2 regions of the Pradoshia sp. Z3_51 genome follow, and region 1 is predicted to be linked to the other one. Evidence: riboswitches for the same ligand, from Rfam matches in the RefSeq annotation. Region 1 holds a riboswitch; the other holds the start of a gene.
The links. Region 1 has a riboswitch for glycine ahead of gcvT (glycine cleavage system aminomethyltransferase GcvT). Riboswitches for the same ligand answer to the same signal wherever they lie in the genome.
Positions count from the first base shown of each region.

Region 2: linked by a shared signal. The riboswitch ahead of AC4BHA_RS13725 (amino acid permease) and the one ahead of gcvT (glycine cleavage system aminomethyltransferase GcvT) in region 1 are both predicted to bind glycine.

Region 1 covers NZ_JBZAJC010000003.1:5,105-15,676, reverse strand. The annotation lists gene AC4BHA_RS07190 (shikimate kinase) at 1-424, shown strand, start outside; gene AC4BHA_RS07185 (YqzE family protein) at 493-672, shown strand; gene AC4BHA_RS07180 (YqhG family protein) at 818-1,612, opposite strand; gene AC4BHA_RS07175 (DEAD/DEAH box helicase) at 1,590-3,221, opposite strand; glycine riboswitch at 3,685-3,775, shown strand; glycine riboswitch at 3,779-3,870, shown strand; gene gcvT (glycine cleavage system aminomethyltransferase GcvT) at 4,047-5,165, shown strand; gene gcvPA (aminomethyl-transferring glycine dehydrogenase subunit GcvPA) at 5,162-6,508, shown strand; gene gcvPB (aminomethyl-transferring glycine dehydrogenase subunit GcvPB) at 6,501-7,958, shown strand; gene AC4BHA_RS07155 (GNAT family N-acetyltransferase) at 8,080-8,574, shown strand; gene AC4BHA_RS07150 (DEAD/DEAH box helicase) at 8,688-10,130, shown strand; gene AC4BHA_RS07145 (kinase) at 10,209-10,572, opposite strand, start outside.
Region 2 covers NZ_JBZAJC010000007.1:38,069-48,640, forward strand. The annotation lists gene AC4BHA_RS13700 (CC/Se motif family (seleno)protein) at 1-143, shown strand, start outside; gene AC4BHA_RS13705 (carbon starvation CstA family protein) at 210-2,027, opposite strand; gene AC4BHA_RS13710 (LytR/AlgR family response regulator transcription factor) at 2,166-2,900, opposite strand; gene AC4BHA_RS13715 (LytS/YhcK type 5TM receptor domain-containing protein) at 2,875-4,659, opposite strand; gene AC4BHA_RS13720 (DMT family transporter) at 5,005-5,916, shown strand; glycine riboswitch at 6,403-6,480, shown strand; gene AC4BHA_RS13725 (amino acid permease) at 6,653-7,999, shown strand; gene adhP (alcohol dehydrogenase AdhP) at 8,121-9,146, opposite strand; gene AC4BHA_RS13735 (2,3-butanediol dehydrogenase) at 9,479-10,528, opposite strand.

The DNA of each region.
Region 1 (10,572 bases):
TCCCTTTTATGATAGTGATCAGACGGTGGTTGAACGTACAGGAAGGTCGATTCCGCAGCTCTTTGATGAAGTAGGTGAAGATGGATTCAGGGACCTAGAACAGCAGGCGTTGCAATCATTACCTATCGAAAATTGTATCATTGCGACAGGCGGGGGTATCATTCTTAGGGAAGACAACCGGAAATATATGAAGGAAAAGGGAACCGTTATTTGGCTCCATGCCAATCCGACAGAAATCATAAAAAGGCTCGAGACTGACTCATCACGCCCTTTATTGTCCGGAAATAAAGAGGAACAAATAGTGCAGCTTTATCAAAAGAGGGTTAACCTATATAAGTTAGCTGCTGATTTACAGGTTCATACGGACAGAAAAACAAAAATGGAGATTACAGAAGAGATATTAATGAAAATCACCATAAACTAGCCATCTTTTTTAGAAATTAATGAATAACATCCATGATAAATGGAGATACTTCTGATGGGTGAATGTCGATGAAAACAAATGATTATATAAAATTTTTAACAATTCAGTGGTTAGTGTATATGAAGCAGCCAAAGGAAGTACGTAAAGAGCAACGCCGTCATCATAGAGATGATCGGCCGCCATTAATGAACCATTGGTTCGGAATCATTCCGTTATCAATTGAAATGCTCTTTAAACGTAAGGCGTAATAAAGTTTCTTTAAAAAAGCAGTGGATTTTTTTGCAACCCACTGCTTTTTTGTATTCATTTTTATATCTTCATCAAAGATTAAGCTTTATTCTAAACTATTGTTTAGTTGATGCGAGAATTCAGCCTTAACTTTAAATACCTCTTTTAGATAGCCTGACCGCTAAGATAAAAAAGTCCGCCATTTATAATGCTGACACGGATTCTGGGTTCGTATTGCATTCGTAATGCTTCTTTTTCAAGGTCATACATGTGAGTTTCCTCTTCTTTTTTATCCTCATAAAAATGGTTCAGCAAACTCAAGTCTTTATTCCAGCGCACGAGAGCCTCATCAGCCCACCCATGGTCATCCTGATTAATTTTATTTTGGATGTAAGTTTTGATACGATGCAACCCGCTTTGATAACGAATAATGGGTGTAAGGGTAAATGTATAGTCAGATATTTTAGGTGTAAGCGAGAGTTTATCAGCTGAATCAATAAAATTTTCTACAAAAAGACCGTTGATCAGGTTCAATCCTATTGAAAAGAATAAATCCTTTTTTCGGTCGCATTCATAGGATATATTAACATTTACACCTAACCAGGGAAATAAAGGCATCTGACCACTAGTCACTTTAATCTCCTCAAATAAGCGGATATGCTTCGATAGTCTTTGGGCAGACGCGAATATTTGGTGCAGGCGAGGGGATCCAAAATGTATGAATTCCCCTTTTAAATCAGGAGGAGCTGCCTCTTTGTCGAGGATAAACGTTAAGCTCATCGGATTAGGCACTCCGCCAACTTTCTCGAGATAATGCCAATAAAAAGGTCGGTTCATCAGTTCTTTATCCATATCAATTGTCAACTGCACAGTTAGATGACCTGGCCCTTGATTGATGATTTCGCATTGATTGGCTGTGAAAAATTGAACGAGAAACTCAAGAATTTCCTGTTGCTGCATGTGAAGGCATCTCCTTTTTTAGATCTTGAGCAAGCTGTATTAAAGACGTGAGATTATCCATTTTAACCTTCATCTCACCCTCTGTTTTTGATTTATTGAGGATGTCAGTTAAATGCTCTTCAAGATTCTTAACCTCCAGCCTCGTTAGAATATCATCAAGTTCCCCAACGACACGTTCAAATAATTGAATTTTTTCGTAGAGAATTTTCATAATATGATCCTCAATGGTATTCCTGGTCGCAAAATTATAGATTCGGACATCTTCTGTTTGTCCAAGTCTGTGAATTCGGCCGATTCTTTGTTCCAGTCGCATCGGATTCCAAGGTAAATCAAAGTTTATAATATGATGGCAAAACTGCAGGTTAATTCCTTCTCCACCTGCTTCTGTAGCAATTAAGACTTGTGCTTGTTTTTCGAACAGTTCTTTCATCCAGTCCTTCTTACTACGTTTAAATCCGCCGCGGAATGGAACAGAAGTGATTCCATTTTGCTTAAGAAACCACTGCAAATATAATTGCGTGGCTCGATACTCGGTAAAAATGATAACCTTATCTTTTATAGAATGAATCAATTCAAGTGCTTTTTTCGCTTTTGAATTGCAATCAACCAGTTCGACCAGGTTGATAAGGTTATGTATGGCTTCCTTAAAGCTTAGTCCGGCATCCGGGTTTCGATCGAGCATATTTTTTAGCGTAAAGTAGACGGCTTCCCTGCTGCTGCATGCTTCACGCTGAAGGATTAACGAAGAAAATGTACTCCCGATACCCTCCGGTAATTCTTTCCTAAATGAAGAAACCCCATCATATAGAGCCTGTTCCTTTTCGGTGAAATCTATAAAAATGGTTTCAACCTTTCTCTTAGTCCATTCAATGCCGGTATCCTGACGTTTATTTCGAATCATCACCATATTAACCAATTCTTTCAAATAAGCATCATCCTTTAATGAACGTTTCTTAGCAGAAAAGCGTTCATTAAATTTGGCATAACTTCCCAAATGCCCTGGCTTAAGCAATGATACAAGATAAAAAATTTCTTCTATCTTGTTTTGAATAGGGGTTGCCGTTAACAGTAGACAGAACTTTCTCTGGACTTTTTGTACAAACTCATAGTTTTTGGTTTTATTGTTTTTTAACTTGTGAGCTTCATCTATGATGACAATGTCATAGGTTTGTTCGAGTATGGCAGAACGATGAGGCTCTCGTTTAGCAGTATCTATGGAAGTGATTATACATTCAGAATCCCACCCATACCCCTTTCTGTATATGACAGCTGGTATGTGAAACTTCTGATTAAGCTCCTGTGCCCATTGAGATACGAGAGAGGCTGGGACTAGTATTAGTATTTTGCTTGCCAGGCCCCGAATCATATATTCCTTTAAGATCAGACCGGCCTCTATTGTTTTACCAAGACCTACTTCATCAGCTAATATGGCTTTACCATTCATTCTTTCGATGACTTCGGTAGCAGCTTCGAGCTGATGGGTTAAAGGTGTAAATCCTGATAAATGCTTTGGTGCAAGGAGGCCGTTGAAATCTGGAATTAGATTATGCTTTTCGGCCTCCAATCCGAGTTTAAAAAGGGAGTAGCTGCACCAGGGGCCATCCTCCATAATCTTTTCCTCAAGCTCCTTTTCCCAATCTTCATCAAAATAGACCTTTGGTGTTAAACTCAATGTGAATCCCAACTTTCTTTATTTAAGCTAGTTAGATAAATGCTTGATTGTAATTTAACTAAATTCAATAGAATTCTCTTACCTTATATAGGTATAGGTGGTGTCATTAATTTCTAAACAATAGTAGGAGTTTAATCTCCGGCTAAAATCTGATTAAATGCTTTATGCGGATGGCAGAAAATTATAAGGAATTTATTAAGTGACGCCTAAACAATTTTTTTGCCCCAATAAAGCTGAGGTGTTACTGATATTTTTTTAGTTTCCAATCATTCATCGAGATAACGTAAATGTTGCCACCTGATAATTGTTGATGGTAGGATATAAATGTAAGACTATTTAGAAAACGGCTTATCTCTTGCTTTTTGTTTAGTATGACCAATTTACATAATTATATGAGCGAATGAAGGCAAGGGGAGAGACCGTATTTGCGGCACCGAAGGAGCAAATGGTGAATCCATGAATCTCTCAGGTACAGAGACTCTTGCTGGACGCATCTCTGGAGAGCGCTTCCTTTATTGTGAAGCCACCCAAGAGGAAACGCCGAAGTACGTTACCCGGCGGTAAACTTTCAGGTATCAGGACAGAGCCCCCCTAATAAGGGAGGTTTCTGTCCTTTTTTTCGTGGATCGCTGAAGGATATATCGCTTCGGTCAAATGTGGAAAAGCGGCGTTTTACTTAATAAGTTAACAAGCAATCGTTTAAATGGCATAACAAGCAAGAGTATCCGTATAAAACGAATCGAATTTTTTAGGAGGGTAAGGATGGGAGAATTAAAGCAGACTCCGCTGATCAGTGTGTACAGGGAGTATGGAGGAAAAACAATTGATTTTGGCGGCTGGGAACTGCCTGTCCAATTTTCAGGCATTAAACAGGAGCATGAATCAGTGCGTACAAAAGCAGGCCTCTTTGATGTATCACATATGGGCGAATTCATGATTAAGGGTGCTGGGTCTTTACCATTTTTGCAGCTGATGATGACCAACGATGTCAGTAAGCTGAAAACGGGCCGGGCACAGTATACTGCTATGTGCTATGAGAATGGCGGAACGGTTGATGACCTGATTATTTATAAAAAAGGTGAAGATGATTATTTGTTAGTTGTGAACGCATCTAATATTGATAAAGATTTTGAGTGGTTAAAAAAGCATGCGAGCGAAGATGTAGAACTAAAAAATATATCGGAACAAATAGGGCAATTGGCATTACAGGGACCGCTTGCAGCTGATATATTACAGAACCTTGCAGAGGAAGTAGAACTCAATACCATTGGTTTCTTTGCTTTTCGTGAAGATGTCATGATAAATGGCATTAGTGTACTTGTTTCAAGAACTGGCTACACCGGTGAAGATGGATTTGAATTGTACTGTAAGAGCGAAGATACAGTGAAGCTTTGGAAAGATCTTTTAGAATTCGGTAAGGATAAGGGATTGGTTCCATGTGGACTTGGGGCAAGAGATACGCTTCGGTTTGAAGCAAAACTTCCTTTATATGGCCAAGAGTTATCTCCAGAGATTACACCTATCGAAGCGGGGATTGGGTTCGCTGTAAAAACCGATAAAGAACATTTTATTGGTAAGGAAGTTTTAAAGGAACAGAAGGAAAATAGCGCCCCTAGAAAGCTTGTCGGAATCGAAATGATTGACCGCGGTATTCCGAGACATGGGTACCCGGTTTTCGTTAAGGATGAAAACATCGGGGAAGTGACCACTGGAACACAATCCCCAACCTTAAAGAAAAACGTAGGCCTTGTCCTGATTAATGTAGAATTCGCTAACCTTGATGAGGTAGTCGAGGTTGAGATACGGGAAAAAAGATTAAAGGCGAAAATTGTTAGTACTCCATTTTATAAACGCACTCAGGCAGGAGGAGTAAAAAAATGAAGCATCGTTATTTACCAATGACAGAGCAGGATACTGAACAGATGTTAACAGCGATTGGTGTAGAATCAATCGATGACTTATTTTCTGATATACCTGAAAAAGTAAGGTTTAAGGGTGAATACAAGCTAAAAAAAGCAAAGTCTGAATCAGCACTTCTGAAAGAATTAACAGAGCTAGCCGAGAAAAATGCCAATCTCAGGACCCATAGTTCTTTTCTTGGAGCGGGAGTATATGACCATTACATGCCAGTCATCGTTGATCACGTTATCTCAAGATCAGAGTTTTATACCGCTTATACACCGTATCAACCGGAGATTTCCCAGGGAGAATTGCAGGCTATTTTTGAATTTCAAACGATGATTTGTGAACTGACCGGAATGGATGTGGCGAACTCCTCCATGTATGATGGGGGAACTGCTCTGGCCGAGGCAGCCATGCTCTCAGCAGGACATACACGTCGTAAGAAACTGCTTGTTTCAGAGACAGTGCACCCGGAATCACGGGCTGTTTTATCCACTTATGCAAAAGGCCAATATCTTGAGCTTGAAGTTGTCCCCTGTAAAAATGGAGTGACGGATACAGAACAATTGGCGGGTATGATGACTGATGAGGTAGCTGGTTTTATTACTCAATATCCAAACTTCTTTGGCCGAATCGAAAACTTAGCTGAAATTGAACAAATTGTTCATGAACATAAAGGAATGTTAATTGTTTCAAGTAACCCACTTTCACTTGGTGTCTTGAAACCGCCGGGTGATTTTGGTGCAGATATTGTCATAGGGGATGCACAGCCGTTCGGAATCCCGGCTGCATTTGGCGGACCTCATTGCGGATATTTTGCAGTTACTTCTAAGCTGATAAGAAAAGTACCTGGACGTTTGGTTGGCCAAACGGTTGATGAGGATGGGAAGCGTGGGTTTGTATTAACCTTGCAGGCGAGGGAACAGCATATTCGTCGCGATAAAGCGACCTCGAATATTTGCTCTAACCAAGCATTAAATGCTCTCGCAGCCTCTGTGGCAATGACTGCGTTAGGTAAGAAAGGCGTGCAGGAGATGGCGCTTCAAAATCTCCAAAAAGCGCATTATGCAAAGGAGCAATTAAAAGCAAATGGACTTGAAATTGCCTTTGAAGGACCTTCTTTCAATGAGTTTGTTGTTAAGTTAAATGGTTCTGTAGCTGCAGCTAATAAAATGCTCCTACAAAAAGGCATAATTGGTGGTTATGATTTAGCTTGTGATTATCCTGCCTTAACCAATCATATGCTTGTGGCAGTGACGGAGCTGCGTACAAAAGAAGAGATTGATAGATTTGCACAGGAATTGGGGGATTTCCATGAATAAACAGGATCAGCCATTAATATTTGAACAAACCAAGCCGGGCCGTATCGGCTATTCGTTGCCGGAAATGGATGTTCCGGAGTCAGCATTAACTGAGCTTTTGCCTGAGGAGTTCATTCGCACAGAGGAACCAAAGCTGCCTGAAGTATCCGAGTTGGATATCATGCGTCATTACACGGCACTTTCGAGAAGAAATCATGGCGTCGATTCCGGTTTCTATCCGCTCGGTTCCTGTACCATGAAATATAATCCGAAAATTAATGAGAATGTTGCCCGTCTAAATGGATTTGCACATGTTCATCCTCTGCAGGATGCAGAAGCTGTACAGGGTTCTTTAGAGTTAATGTATGATTTGCAGCAAAGTCTAAAGGAAATCACAGGTATGGACGAAGTCACTTTGCAACCGGCTGCGGGAGCGCATGGAGAGTGGACGGGATTAATGATGATTCGTGCCTATCATGAGGCGAATGGTGATTTTGACCGCGTAAAAGTAATTGTTCCTGATTCTGCGCATGGTACGAATCCTGCCTCAGCCACAGTTGCGGGATTGCAAACTGTTACCGTGAAGTCAGGTCCGGATGGTTTAGTAGATCTGGAAGATTTGAAGAGTGTTGTAGGGAAAGATACAGCAGCCTTAATGCTTACAAATCCGAATACACTGGGGCTTTTTGAAGAACAGATCATCGAGATGGCCGAAATTATTCATGATGCCGGTGGAAAACTATACTATGACGGTGCCAATCTGAATGCTGTACTATCCAAGGCTCGCCCGGGTGATATGGGATTTGACGTTGTTCATCTTAACTTGCATAAGACATTTACTGGACCACATGGCGGCGGTGGGCCAGGTTCAGGGCCGGTTGGGGTTAAGAAGGAGTTAATTCCGTTCTTACCAAAACCGCTTATTGTAAAAGAAGAGAATGGCTATCAGCTTGATTACAATCGTCCGCAATCAATTGGCAGAGTAAAGCCGTACTATGGAAATTTTGGAATCAATGTCCGTGCCTATACGTATATTCGGTCTATGGGACCAGACGGATTGAAGGCAGTAACGGAGTATGCTGTCTTAAATGCAAACTATATGATGAGAAGATTGGCAGAGTACTATGATCTCCCATATGATAAGCACTGTAAGCATGAGTTTGTTATCAGCGGAAAACGTCAGAAGAAACTTGGTGTTCGGGCTCTTGATATTGCCAAGAGATTGTTAGACTTTGGCTATCATCCACCAACCATTTATTTCCCTTTGAATGTGGAAGAATGCATGATGATTGAGCCAACAGAAACAGAATCAAAAGAAACACTGGATGGCTTTATTGATGCTATGATTCAAATTGCCAGGGAAGCAGAGGAGAATCCGGAAATTGTACAGGAAGCACCACATACAACGGTAATCAGCCGTTTGGATGAGGCACTGGCTGCTCGTAAGCCTGTATTGAGATATCAAAATTAATAAGAATAAATTTTAAGCAGCTATCATGACCAGATAGCTGCTTTTTTAGAAGAATGAAGTGGTTCAGGATAGGGAGGGAAATACGATCGAAAATATATTCTGCCTTTCAAATGAAAGAATCATGCTGAGAGAAATGATTAGTAGTGATTGGGTTGATGTACATAAATACGCATCACAGGATATAGTTTGTCAGTATCAGCCATGGGGACCGAATACGGAAGAAGAATCGAAAAAATTCGTGAGCCAAGTAATCGAGGATTCAACACAAAAACCAAGAGCAAGGTTTGTCTTCGCAATTATTTATAATGGAAATATGATTGGGGCCGGAGAACTTACAATACGAAGTTTCACTAATAAAGCTGGAGAAATTGGCTATGTTGTTAATCCGGATTATTGGGGAAAGGGAGTGGCGACAGAAGTCGCGTCTTTGTTAATTGAATTTGGATTTAAGGAACTGAACCTGCATCGTATATTTGCAACCTGTGATCCAAGAAATATAGGTTCAGCTAAGGTGTTGGAGAAAGTCGGAATGGTTAGAGAAGGAATCATTCGCGACCATTTGTTCATGAGAGAAGGCTGGCGAGATTCATTATTATACAGTGTTTTAGAACGGTAGCCTGAGATTAGAGTATCGTTCTAATTTCGATTATTCAGTGCCAATCAGGTATAATGGATAAAAGCATCTCTCAAGTTGAGAATCAGCTAAGTAACCGAAAAAGAGGAACATACATGACTGAACATAGCTTCAATGATTTTAACATAAGTCCCGAAATTATTCGGGCATTAAGTAAAATGAATTATTTTCAACCGACAGAGGTCCAGCAAAAGGTGATTCCAATTGCGATTGGTAATCAGGATCTTATCGTAAAAGCACAAACTGGCAGTGGGAAAACAGCTGCGTATGGAATCCCGATTTGCCATCATATAGAGTGGATTGAAAATAAGCCTCAGGCACTTATCCTAACCCCGACCAGAGAATTGGCTGCGCAGGTGAAGGAAGATTTAACGAATATTGGCCGATTTAAGCGGATTAAAGCAGCTGCTGTTTATGGAAAGCAATCATTTGCTAAGCAGCAGCTGGAGCTTAAGCAAAAAAATCATATTGTTGTTGGAACACCTGGAAGAGTGTTGGATCACATTCAAAAAGGTACATTAAATGTTGATGAACTTCGCTATTTGGTAATTGATGAAGCAGATGAAATGTTGAATATGGGCTTTATTGATCAGGTTGAAGCCATTATAAATGAATTACCTAAGGAACGAATCAGCATGCTGTTTTCAGCAACATTGCCGGATGATATTCAAAACCTATCCAATCAATATTTAAAAGAACCAATCTTTATTGAAATTAACAAAAAAGAGATGACGACTCAGTTGATCGAACACTCTTATTATAGGGTCAAGCATGAAAAGAAAGCGGAGCTGCTAAGGAAAGTTACGACGATAGAGAATGCGGATAGCTGCATCGTTTTTTGCCGCACACAGGAACAGGTAAACAATCTGTTTGATACATTGGTTAAATGGGAGTATTCATGCGGTAAAATTCATGGTGGAATGTATCAAGAGGACCGCTTCGATGTTATGAATCAATTTAAACGGGGTGAGTTTCGATATTTAATTGCCACGGATGTCGCTGCGCGCGGAATTGATATTGAAAATATTACACATGTCTTGAATTACGATTTTCCAGTGGAAAAGGAATCCTATGTACATAGGACGGGAAGAACGGGCCGTGCGGGACATACGGGAGTAGCCATTTCTTTTGTAACTCCTTTTGATGAAGAATTATTGAGAGAGACAGAAGAATATATAGGCTTTGCTATTCAGGTAAAAGAGGAGCCAACTGAAGCAGAAGTAGAAAAATGCAGGCCGAATTTCGAATCAAAAATGTTCGAAAATGAGATAAAGGAAGATAAAACGACCGAATTAAACAGTGGAATTATGAAGCTGTTTTTCAATGGCGGCAAGAAAAAGAAATTGAGAGCTGTCGATTTTGTGGGGACAATTGCAAAAATTGAAGGCATATCTGCTGAAGACATTGGAATTATCACAATTCAAGACCAGGCTACATTTGTTGAAATATTGAACAATAAAGGTCCAATCGTCTTACAGGCTATGAAGAATAAAACTGTTAAAGGAAAGAAATTAAAGGTATATGAGGCATTTGAATAATAATAGGATGCTCACCGATCTAAACAGCCCTTCCGAATCGTTCGGAAGGGCTGTTTTAATTAGATCCATCCTAAAGATCTAATCATCATTCTTGATAACCAAATCAGCTCGTTCTAGCGGGGTAACTTTCTTTATATAATACTCTTCTGCTTTCCAGTATCGATTTTGAAATTTATCGATATTCTCCTGTGTGGTCTTACTTTCCCGGCTGAATCTAGTTACTCTGGAACAATCTAGGTAAATCATAAAATCAAAGAATGCTCTCCATTCTTTTCTTTGCAGAAATATACCTTCAACGATAATGAGGGAAGTTGCTGGAATCTGGATTACTTGCCATTTTTGCTTATCAGTGGTGGGGTCATATGCAGGGAGGAGTAACTCAGTTGATTTCTTTAATTGATTGAAAAAATTAGCTCTTAGCCACTCCGCGTCCCATTGGAGT
Region 2 (10,572 bases), on a different contig from region 1:
CTAAAACTCTGAATCATTATTATCAAATTACATCCGATCAAGTATTATTTTATATTCATAAAAATGTACGAAAAAAGGAAAAACTGATTCTTACATTATCGGGCATTCCTTTCCTAAAATCCCTCTCCGTTAAGCTTCAATAATTCGCTTTTAAACATAAAAAAACAGGTAAAGAGACCATTTATTCGGACCCTTTACCTGCTAATTTTTCACATCGTTTTCATCAATTCTTCCTCTGACTGTTTAACCAATTCTGCTTGTGGTATTTTGGATAGATTAATCCATTTCATGATGGAAGCCACCATAATCACTACACCTAACGCAAGCATGATAATGGATAGAACACCGTTCAATACATTATATCCACCTGCATCCGGATTCAAATAGACATTCTTAATCATCCAGAATCCACCCACATTAACCGTAACATATAGATACGCCAATGGGACTAAGCATGTCAGCATATACCAGCGTTTCTCTGCAATTTTCAAAACAACTGTAGCTCCGACAATCAATCCGATTGACGCCATCAACTGGTTGGATACTCCAAACAGTGCCCAGACGGAACTGATATCTCCAGAGAATAATAGATATCCCCAAATAAAGCAGGCTAATGCACTGGCAAAAATGTTAGCCCCAAGAGAATCTGTTCGTTTCAAAGGTTTAATAAAGTCTCCGAAGAAGTCCTGGATGAGATATCTGGCAACCCTGGTTCCTGAATCAATCGCTGTTAAAATAAATACCGCCTCAAACAGAATTACGAATTGATAGAAATAGGAAGCTAAGTGTTGGAAGAATGGTACACTGGTGAAGATTTCCGTCATACCAACAGCAAGTGTTACGGCTCCACCTGTTCTTCCTTCAAGGTCCATATCTACTGCTTCTTCCAATCTATCTAAATGGACTGTTTCCATTCCTAATGTTGAATAGACCTCAGGTGATGAGTTTATCGCAAAATAATCACCAGGCTGAAGAGCAACTGCAGCAATCAATGCCATAATAGCCACTAAACATTCTACTAACATCGCACCAAAGGCTATGCCTTTAATATCGCTCCAACGGCTGACCATTTTCGGAGTCGTACCTGAACCAACAAAAGCATGGAAACCTGAAATGGCACCACAGGCAATTGTGATTGAAATAAACGGCCATACTGGGCCGGCCACAATTGGTCCTCCACCGTTAATGAAATCTGGAATAATAGCAGGAAACTCAACTGAAGGGTTAACGATAAATACACCAATAATAAGTGCTGCGAAAACTCCTATTTTCATGAATGTACTTAAATAATCACGTGGTGCAAGCAATAACCAAACAGGAAGTGCAGCAGCGAAAAAGGCATATACTGGTAAAATAATAGCAAGAGTGCTCTTTTCAAGCGTTAAGAAATTGCCTAACCATGTTCCCTGAATTTGTGGACCAAAGAAAATTGCTAGCATAATTAAGATAAATCCAACGGTCGTCGGGACTTTTAAATTCCCTGTCTTTTTATGATAGATTCCCACTAACATCGCAATCGGAATTGTAATCCCTACCGCAAATGTACCCCATGGGTTTCTTTCAAGTGCTCCAAGTACAACCAATGACAAACCTGCCATCGTAATTGTGATAATGAATAGCATGGCCAATCCAGTACAGAATCCCGCTACAGGCCCAAGTTCTTCTTTTGCTACCTCGGATAATGATTTACCATCGCGGCGCATAGAGGCAAAGAGCACAACTGTATCATGAACTGCTCCTCCAATTACTGCCCCAACCAATAGCCAAATCAGTCCGGGTAAATAACCAAACTGAGCTGCCAAAATCGGACCAACCAATGGGCCTGCAGCAGCAATGGCTGCAAAATGGTGTCCAAATACCACCCATTTATTTGTTGGCACATAGTCCTGACCATCCTCAAGCTTTTCAGCTGGTGTTGGTTTATCATTAGATAATTTCAACACCTTTGCCGCCATAAATGTCCCATACAAACGATAGGCTATTAAAAGGATACAAATCGAGCCGATAACAATTGTAATCGCATTCATTTTAGTGTTCCCCCTTTTTTTGCATACGTATTATACTATCATAGTATCAAATGAAAACACTTACACCTCATTTTCAAAATGAACCGCAAAATAAATGGGATGAATTACAACTTACAACTAATGAATAGCAAATCAATCCTATAATCCTAGTAATTGTTTCAGTTCCTTTACATAGGTTCGACTGACTGGAACCTCGGAACCATCCGACATACGTAAGTTATAGGTTGAATTAAACCATGGTAATATCTCCACGATATGATCGATATTCACAAGATAGCTCCGATGTACCCGAAAGAACTGTGTCCGGGGCAATTTTTTTTCCAATCCAATCAGTGCCTCACTTACTTTATAAAGATGATTAACAGCCCGGATTTTACACTTTCCTTCGTATGATTCTAGGAATACGATATCATTGCATGTAAGCAATATAATTTTTTCTTCTGTCATAACAGCTATTTTTCCCTTACATTGAAGATTACTGGTATCTACTTTTCCAGGCTCCTTTGTGTGTAAATGAAGCTTTTTAACTTTGTCCAGCATCTTATGAATACGTTCTTCACTGAAGGGTTTCAAAAGATAATCTACCGCATTTACGTCAAAAGCCTGAAGAGCATACTCGTCATAGGCAGTCGCAAAAACGATAGCTGGAACCGGGTTCAGTCCTTCTAGTTTAGCGGCTAAATGTAATCCGTTCTCTCCCGCTAATTCAATATCTAAGAAGACAATATCCGGCTTTAACAGTGGAATATCATGTAATGCATCTTCTATACAATCACTTTCACCCAAGACCTCCACTTCTCTGCTTCTTGCTAGTAAATATTTTAATTCGTCCCTGGCTAATGGTTCATCATCCACTACATAGGCTCGCAGCATCCTGCTCGTCACCTCCTTTACTTTCCAGCGGGATTAAGATATTAACAGTGGTGCCCTCACCCACTTTGCTATCAACCTTAAAATGGGCTTGGTTATTATAAATACCTTTTAAGCGTTCACTAATATTAAAAATGGCTGTACCGTTTCCACCGGCTGACGGTACAACCTGCTTGCTCAGACTTTTCAATCTTTCTTCCACAATCCCCTGTCCATTATCCGCAACAATCATTCTCATATAATTGCCATTTGAGCACACTTGTATATTAATTTTCCCAAACTGTTTTCTTTGTGGAAATGCATAATGAATCGCATTCTCTACCAAAGGCTGCAATAAAAATGGGGGAATCAATACATTTTCTAATCCATTCTCTATATCAAAATTAACTTCATATTTATGAGGAAAACGTGTTTGCTCTAAAGATAAATAGGCTTTTACATTTTCCAGCTCTTTTTCTAACGGGATCAGCAACTGTCTGGCTCCCTGTAAATTGCCTCGAAAAAATAAACTTAATTCCAATAGTAGTTTACGAGCTTTATCAGGATCAGTCCGGCATAAGGCAGATATCGTATTTAAACTATTAAATAAGAAGTGTGGATGAATCTGAGCCTGCAGGGCTTTAATCTCAGCATCCTTTAAAAGCCTCGCCTGCCGTTCCGCTTCTGCCAGCTCAAGCTGAGTTGAAAATAAATTAGCCAGCCCCTCTGCTAACTGCTGCTGAACTCTGTCTAATTTATCCGGCTTTGTATAATACAATTTTAAAGTTCCAGAGATTTCCCCCTTCACTTTTAAAGGGAGGACGATGGCAGCTACGAGCGGACAGTCCTTATGCCTGCACTCGATTTCCTCCTTCGATTTGGCTATTGAAACATATCCTGATTCAAGTACTTTTTTAGTCAGCCCAGTACTCGGCTTCACGCCAGGTTTATGATGATCGGAGGCTGCCCCCAAATGTGCAAGAACCAAATGTTCATCCGTGATAGAGACAGCATCTGCATCGGTTAAATTAAGCATAATTTTTGATATTTCTTTGCATGATTGGGTGTTTAAGCCCTGTCGAAAATGCGGAAGAGTCTGGTCCGCAATTAAAAATGCCTGATTGGTTTGATTCGCACGCGCTATCTCCCCATCACGTTTTATAGACTGAACGATCAGCATAAATAATAGTGTTCCGAATCCATTCATGGTGATCATTGGTAAACCGATAAACTGCACGAGGCTCCATGTATGCTCAAGAGGTTTGGCAGTCGCAAGGATAATCACCATTTGCAAAGCTTCGAGGGACATCCCAATTCCTGCAGCAAACAAAGGAGTTATCTGACCCCCGCTCCTTTTTCTTCTGTTGCCTATATACCCTGCCAATATTCCGGCCAGGATGGTAGAAAGGGCGCAGGAAAAGGCTGTAAACCCTCCCAATGTATAACGGTGTATACCGGCTATCAGACCAGCTCCTCCTCCAACAACGGGACCTCCCAATAATCCGCCTATCACAACACCCATCACTCTTGTATTAGCAATGGCACTATCTTCTCCAATAGCTGAAAGCCATCTATTCTCTTCAACCATAGAATGATAAACTTCTATTCCAGTATAATTACTAATAACCCCAAACATGCCGAATAATAGAAATAATTTCAACTGCTCATTTAGATTATGGTCTGGGTGAATGATTTGGCGAAAGGAATTCATTTTAGAAATTAAAAAGGCTACAATGACAATAATGCCTACCTTTTCAAGCATAATTGGGACTAAATCTAACATAGCCATCTCCCCTGGTTAGCGAACTTTCCATCCTCTTCTATAATTGTTAATTCTCCCTTTATTATATTTGAAAAATTAAGAAAAACAAAAAGATAGCCCTTTCATTACTATTGTTATATTAAATGCACACTTCTATTATAGTTTCATCCTTTAAATCCCTTGACACAGTTTACAATGAAATTATATTCTTGACTCTGTGACTCTATTAAAATTCATTTTTATTCACAGCTCTGCTCTCCGTTTTGCAATAGCAGCAGTAACGTCTTCTCACTTGAGTAAACGATTCTGTATGTCTTGTTATACGGGGTTCAGAAAGCTTATTAAACTTCAACAAGGAGAATCGTTATGTGGTTTATTTTTTCACTACTAACAGCTTTAGCATGGGGTGGTGCTGACCTATTTTATAAAAAGGGATCAGACAGCAACGACAAGTACAGCCATATTAAAATTATCATCATGGTTGGTCTTGTCATGGGAATTCATGCAACAGCCTATATGATTATAAAAGATATACAGTTCAATCCAATGGAGATGATTCATTATTTACCAGTATCTTCTTTATACATCCTTTCCATGGCATTTGGGTATATTGGTTTGCGCTATATTGAATTGTCTATCGCCTCACCAATACAGAATTCCTCAGGTGTCGTAACAAGCATTCTGCTCTTCATCTTTTTCACTCATGAGCTAAGTATCATTGAAGTACTTGGGATTATCATTATCACTCTTGGGATTGTGGGAATTGCCGTTCTGGAAAAAAGAGCAGAAGATGAAGTTCGTCGACTGAATTCCGAGCATATCGATAAAAAATACCAAATTGGTTTCTTGGCTATTATCTTCCCAATTTTATATTGCATTATTGATGGACTTGCTACATTTGCGGATGCCATCTATCTGGATGAATTGAATCTAATCAGCGAAAATTCAGCTTTACTTGCGTATGAATATACCTTTTTCCTATGCGCTGCCGTATGTTTTATCTATCTTCGCTTTATAAAGAAGGAATCCTTCCATGTATTTAAAGAGCGCGATAAAGGGATAGCAGCTATTTTGGAAACGATTGGTCAATTTTTCTACGTATTTGCCATGGCATCAGGCTATGCAATTATCGCAGCACCATTGATTGCTTCTTACAGTATCTTTTCAATTATCCTGTCACGAATCTTCCTAAAAGAGAAGCTGACTAAAAAACAATACATGATCATCGCAGTTGTTATCTTCGGTATTATCCTGCTGGGGATAGCGGATGAACTCTAAATTTGAATTTGCCTTTTAATAATGTAGATTAAAGACCAAATCCCTTATGGATTTGGTCTTTTTTTCAGAATGAATTGTGCTACTGCTAAGATAAACATGAAAAAGAGAGCTCTCGATTCTGGCCTTCCCCTTAACCTCATTGCCATGCTTATATTTCTAAAGGAAAAAACAAAAAAAGAGAGATACCTAGTACCTTTCTTTACTATTTAATACTTATAGTATGGTTTATCAGAACTGAAGCTTGTTTAGTATCATTAATTGATTGTTCAAAAGCATATGGATTATATATATTTCAAGTAAATCTTGGGCTCTTCCATATGCTTCAACAAATCATTTAATTACATGTACTTAGTTTGACAACATAATAATTTAGTGATAGCATTTTTTTCATAATATTTTTTCAGAATTATGTTAATAAGTTAACATAATCTAATAATTGATAATTTAATATAGCACGCTTTGATCGCTGTGGATAAAACTATGGCGGGAGCAGCTTCTGGAGAGACTGTATTTATACAGCGCCGAAGGATTCACAATCTCAGGCAAAAGGACAGAATGGTAACGATTTTTGTTATTCTTGCCCTTTTAGAGATTGGAGACAACCAATCTCTTTTTTTATTGTCAAATATCAATAGTGAGGTGAGACATAGTATCTAAATAAAGCGAGAAAAATGATAAATATCTATTTTACTAGGTGCCTGTTTTAGACATCTAAGATTAAACGGGGGCATGCAACTTGGCTAAGCAAGAGTTAAAAAGGGATTTAAAAAATCGTCATATACAATTAATTGCAATTGGGGGCACAATTGGAACCGGCTTATTTTTAGGCTCCGGAAAATCCATTCATTTAGCCGGTCCATCCATCCTATTTTCTTATCTTATTATCGGAATAGCTCTATTTTTTGTTATGAGAGCATTGGGTGAATTACTTTTATCGAATACAAATCATACATCATTTATCGATTTCGCAGCTGAATATTTGGGTCCATGGGCTGGATTTGTGACAGGCTGGACGTATTGGTTCTGCTGGATTATGACAGCCATGGCCGATATTATCGCTGTTGGTTTATATACACAATACTGGTTTGATGTCCCACAATGGGTGCCTGCCATTATCTGTTTAGTAATTCTATTAGGATTAAATCTATTAACCGTCAAACTGTTTGGTGAGTTGGAATTCTGGTTTGCGATTATTAAAGTCGTTACCATTGTTGCACTTATTGTCGTAGGAATCGTACTGCTTGTGATTGGATTTGAAACAGATAGCGGAACTGTTTCTGTTTCTAACCTTTGGAATCATGGCGGCATGTTCCCGAATGGAATATCAGGGTTCTTACTATCACTGCAAATGGTTGTCTTCTCCTTCGTCGGAGTTGAACTTATTGGTGTATCTGCTGCTGAAACAGCTAATCCACGAAAAAACATTCCATCTGCTATCAACAAAATACCGGTACGGATTTTACTGTTTTATGTAGGTGCCTTATTTGTTATTTTATGCATCAATCCTTGGGATCAATTAAGTGCGACAAGCAGCCCATTTGTAGGTGTCTTCGCCTTAATCGGGATTCCAATGGCGGCAGGTATTATCAACTTTGTTGTATTAACATCGGCAGCCTCTGCTGCAAACAGCGGTTTATTCTCAACCAGCCGGATAATGTACAACTTAAGCAATCATAATGAAGCACCAAAAAAACTTGGCAAATTAAATAAACACCATGTACCGAGCAATGCATTATTAACTTCTACTATTGTAGTTTCTGTCGGTGCACTGCTTAGCAAGCTGATACCAGAGCAGGCCTTTACAATCGTCACAACAATCAGCGCCATCTGTTTCATTTGGGTATGGAGCATTATTTTAATCTCGCATATCAAATATGTAAAAACAAGACCTGATTTAAGAGCTAAATCTACATTCAAAGCTCCATTAACACCAGCTATAAATTATGTAATCCTAGGTATGTTTGCTTTCATACTGATTGTAATGCTCATTGCTGCGGAAACACGCTTAGCAATGCTGCTTACACCATTATGGTTTGTCTTATTGTTCATTTTATATAACTATCATAAAAAGAAGAGATTATGATAATAGAGCAAAAGCAAAAATAATAATGCACTCCAGTTGTTAGATTACACTTAACAATTGGAGTGCATTTTTTTCTATAGTATTCTGCTTGAGGTTTATTACTTAAGGTTATTGATTGGAATTATTCGTGTTTGTGCATATCGATGACCATACGGCCCTGGATTTTACCTGCTTCCATTTCTTCAAAAATATCATTTACTTCATGCAAGCATCTTGTTTCAACGATTGGCACTACTTTGCCCTCTGCTCCAAATTGGAAAGCCTCTTCTAAATCCTTACGTGTACCAACTAAGGAACCAACGATTTGAATACCATCCAATACGGTTTTCACGATAGCCAAATCCATTGTTTCAGGAGGTAATCCTACTGCAACAACTTTAGCAGTGGCACGAACAGAGTTAACAGCCTGGTTAAAGGCAACTTTGGAAACAGCTGTAACAACTGCAGCATGAGCTCCTCCAACTTTCTCCTGAATCCACTCACCTGCATCTCCATCTGTTAATGGGTTACATACAAGATCTGCTCCTACTTCTTTGGACAATGCCAATTTATCATCATTAATATCCACTGCAATTACTTTTGCATTGAATACATTTTTCGCATATTGGATCGCAAGGTTACCTAATCCACCACAGCCATAGATAGCAATCCATTGACCAGGTTTAATATCAGAAACTTTAATTGCTTTGTAGCAAGTTACCCCTGCACATGTAATACTGCTCGCTTGAGCTGGATCAAGACCTTCAGGTACTTTAACTGCATAGTCCGCTTCTACGATACATTGCTCAGCCATTGCTCCATCAACCGTGAAGCCGGCGTTTTGTACGCTGCGGCAGAAGGTTTCATTTCCCGTCACACAGTATTCGCAAGTTCCGCATCCCTTAAAGAACCAGGCAATGCTGACACGATCTCCTACTTTTAAACTTGTAACGTCGTCTGCAATTTCTTTCACAATGCCGATTCCTTCATGTCCAGGAATTCTTCCCGGAACTGCACCGAAATCACCTTTTGCTACGTGCAAGTCTGTATGACATACTCCGCAATATTCTACATCAACTAAAGCTTGACCGGGTTTTAACTTAGGAAGCTCCTTTTCAACTAATTCTAACTTACCAGGGTTCGTTGCACTCACTACAGCTGCTTTCATTCCAATCAATCCTCCGTATGTATATTAACTTGCTCAATGTTTCACATACTTATTATAATTATAATAGTTAGCAAAGTAAATACATATTGAACGATTTTATATATTCAGATTATTAAAATATATACATCTCCAACTAACTTCCACAAATACGACTAAATTACGTGTTTTAGCAGAATTGTATACTCAGAAATGTATAATACACCTCAAAATCCAATACACCACGTGTTGCTTTCTTACTAATAAATCCATAAACACTAAAATGGCCATTCCATTTGAAGAGAAGGCCATTTTAGTTTCTATATATGATTATCATATTTGCATTTGTACAATGATTATTCAGCTTTTACTAATATTTTAATATGATTTCGTTCGTTTAATAAACCTTCAAAGCCTTCTTCAATCACATCATCCAACTTAATTCGTTTGGTAACGAGTTTGTCAGCTGGGAAGTAGCCCTGAGCCATTAAATTGATAACAGCAGGAAATATATCACGGTATCCAATAATACCGTTGATTGTACGTTCTTTCATAACAATATCGTTTGGATGAATAGACGCTTCTTTTTCAAAAATACTAACAATCATCGTTTCACCATTAAATTTAGTTGAATGAATAGCTTGTTTTAAAACAATCGGTACTCCTGTTACTTCATATGAAACGTCAACACCGCCATTTGTCAATTTAGTTAATTGTTCAACGACATCACCCTGATTCGGATCGATAGCAATAGCACCAAGTTCTTCTGCTTTTTGCCTGCGTTGTTCTGATAATTCTACTGCATAAATTTCAGCCGCACCAGCTGCTTTTAACGCTTCAATAACTAATAAACCAATTGGTCCTGTTCCAAATACCGCTGCTTTATCGCCAACTTTAAGTTTACTTTGTTTAACAGCGTGTACAGCAACAGCTGAAGGTTCTACGAGTGCCCCTTGTTCAAATGAAACATTTTCAGGCAGCTTATGTAACATATGTTCCGGTATAGAAGCGTATTCAGAGAATCCTCCACCGCCTCCTGCTAAACCATAAAAGCCCATTAGCTCACATAGATTATATTTTCCTTGTTTACAAGCTTCGCATTTTCCACAGGAGTAGACGGGCTCAACTGTAACACGGTCACCAACTTGGACTCTGGTTACGCCTTCGCCAACCTCTACAACTTGTCCAGAAAATTCATGTCCCATTACAATCGGAGCTTTCTCCTTACTCAATGGGTGTGGCTCTTCGGTTGGGATAAAAATTGGACCGGCTGTATATTCGTGTAAGTCACTTCCACAAATACCGCACCATTCAACTTTAATTTTTGCTTCTCCCTTTTTGGCAGTAGGTTCCTCTAAATTGTCTAACCTTAAATCTTTAGCATTGTACCATCTGAGTGCTTTCATATTGGTCATCTCCTAAAATTTTGTTAGAAACGCATAATACAGAA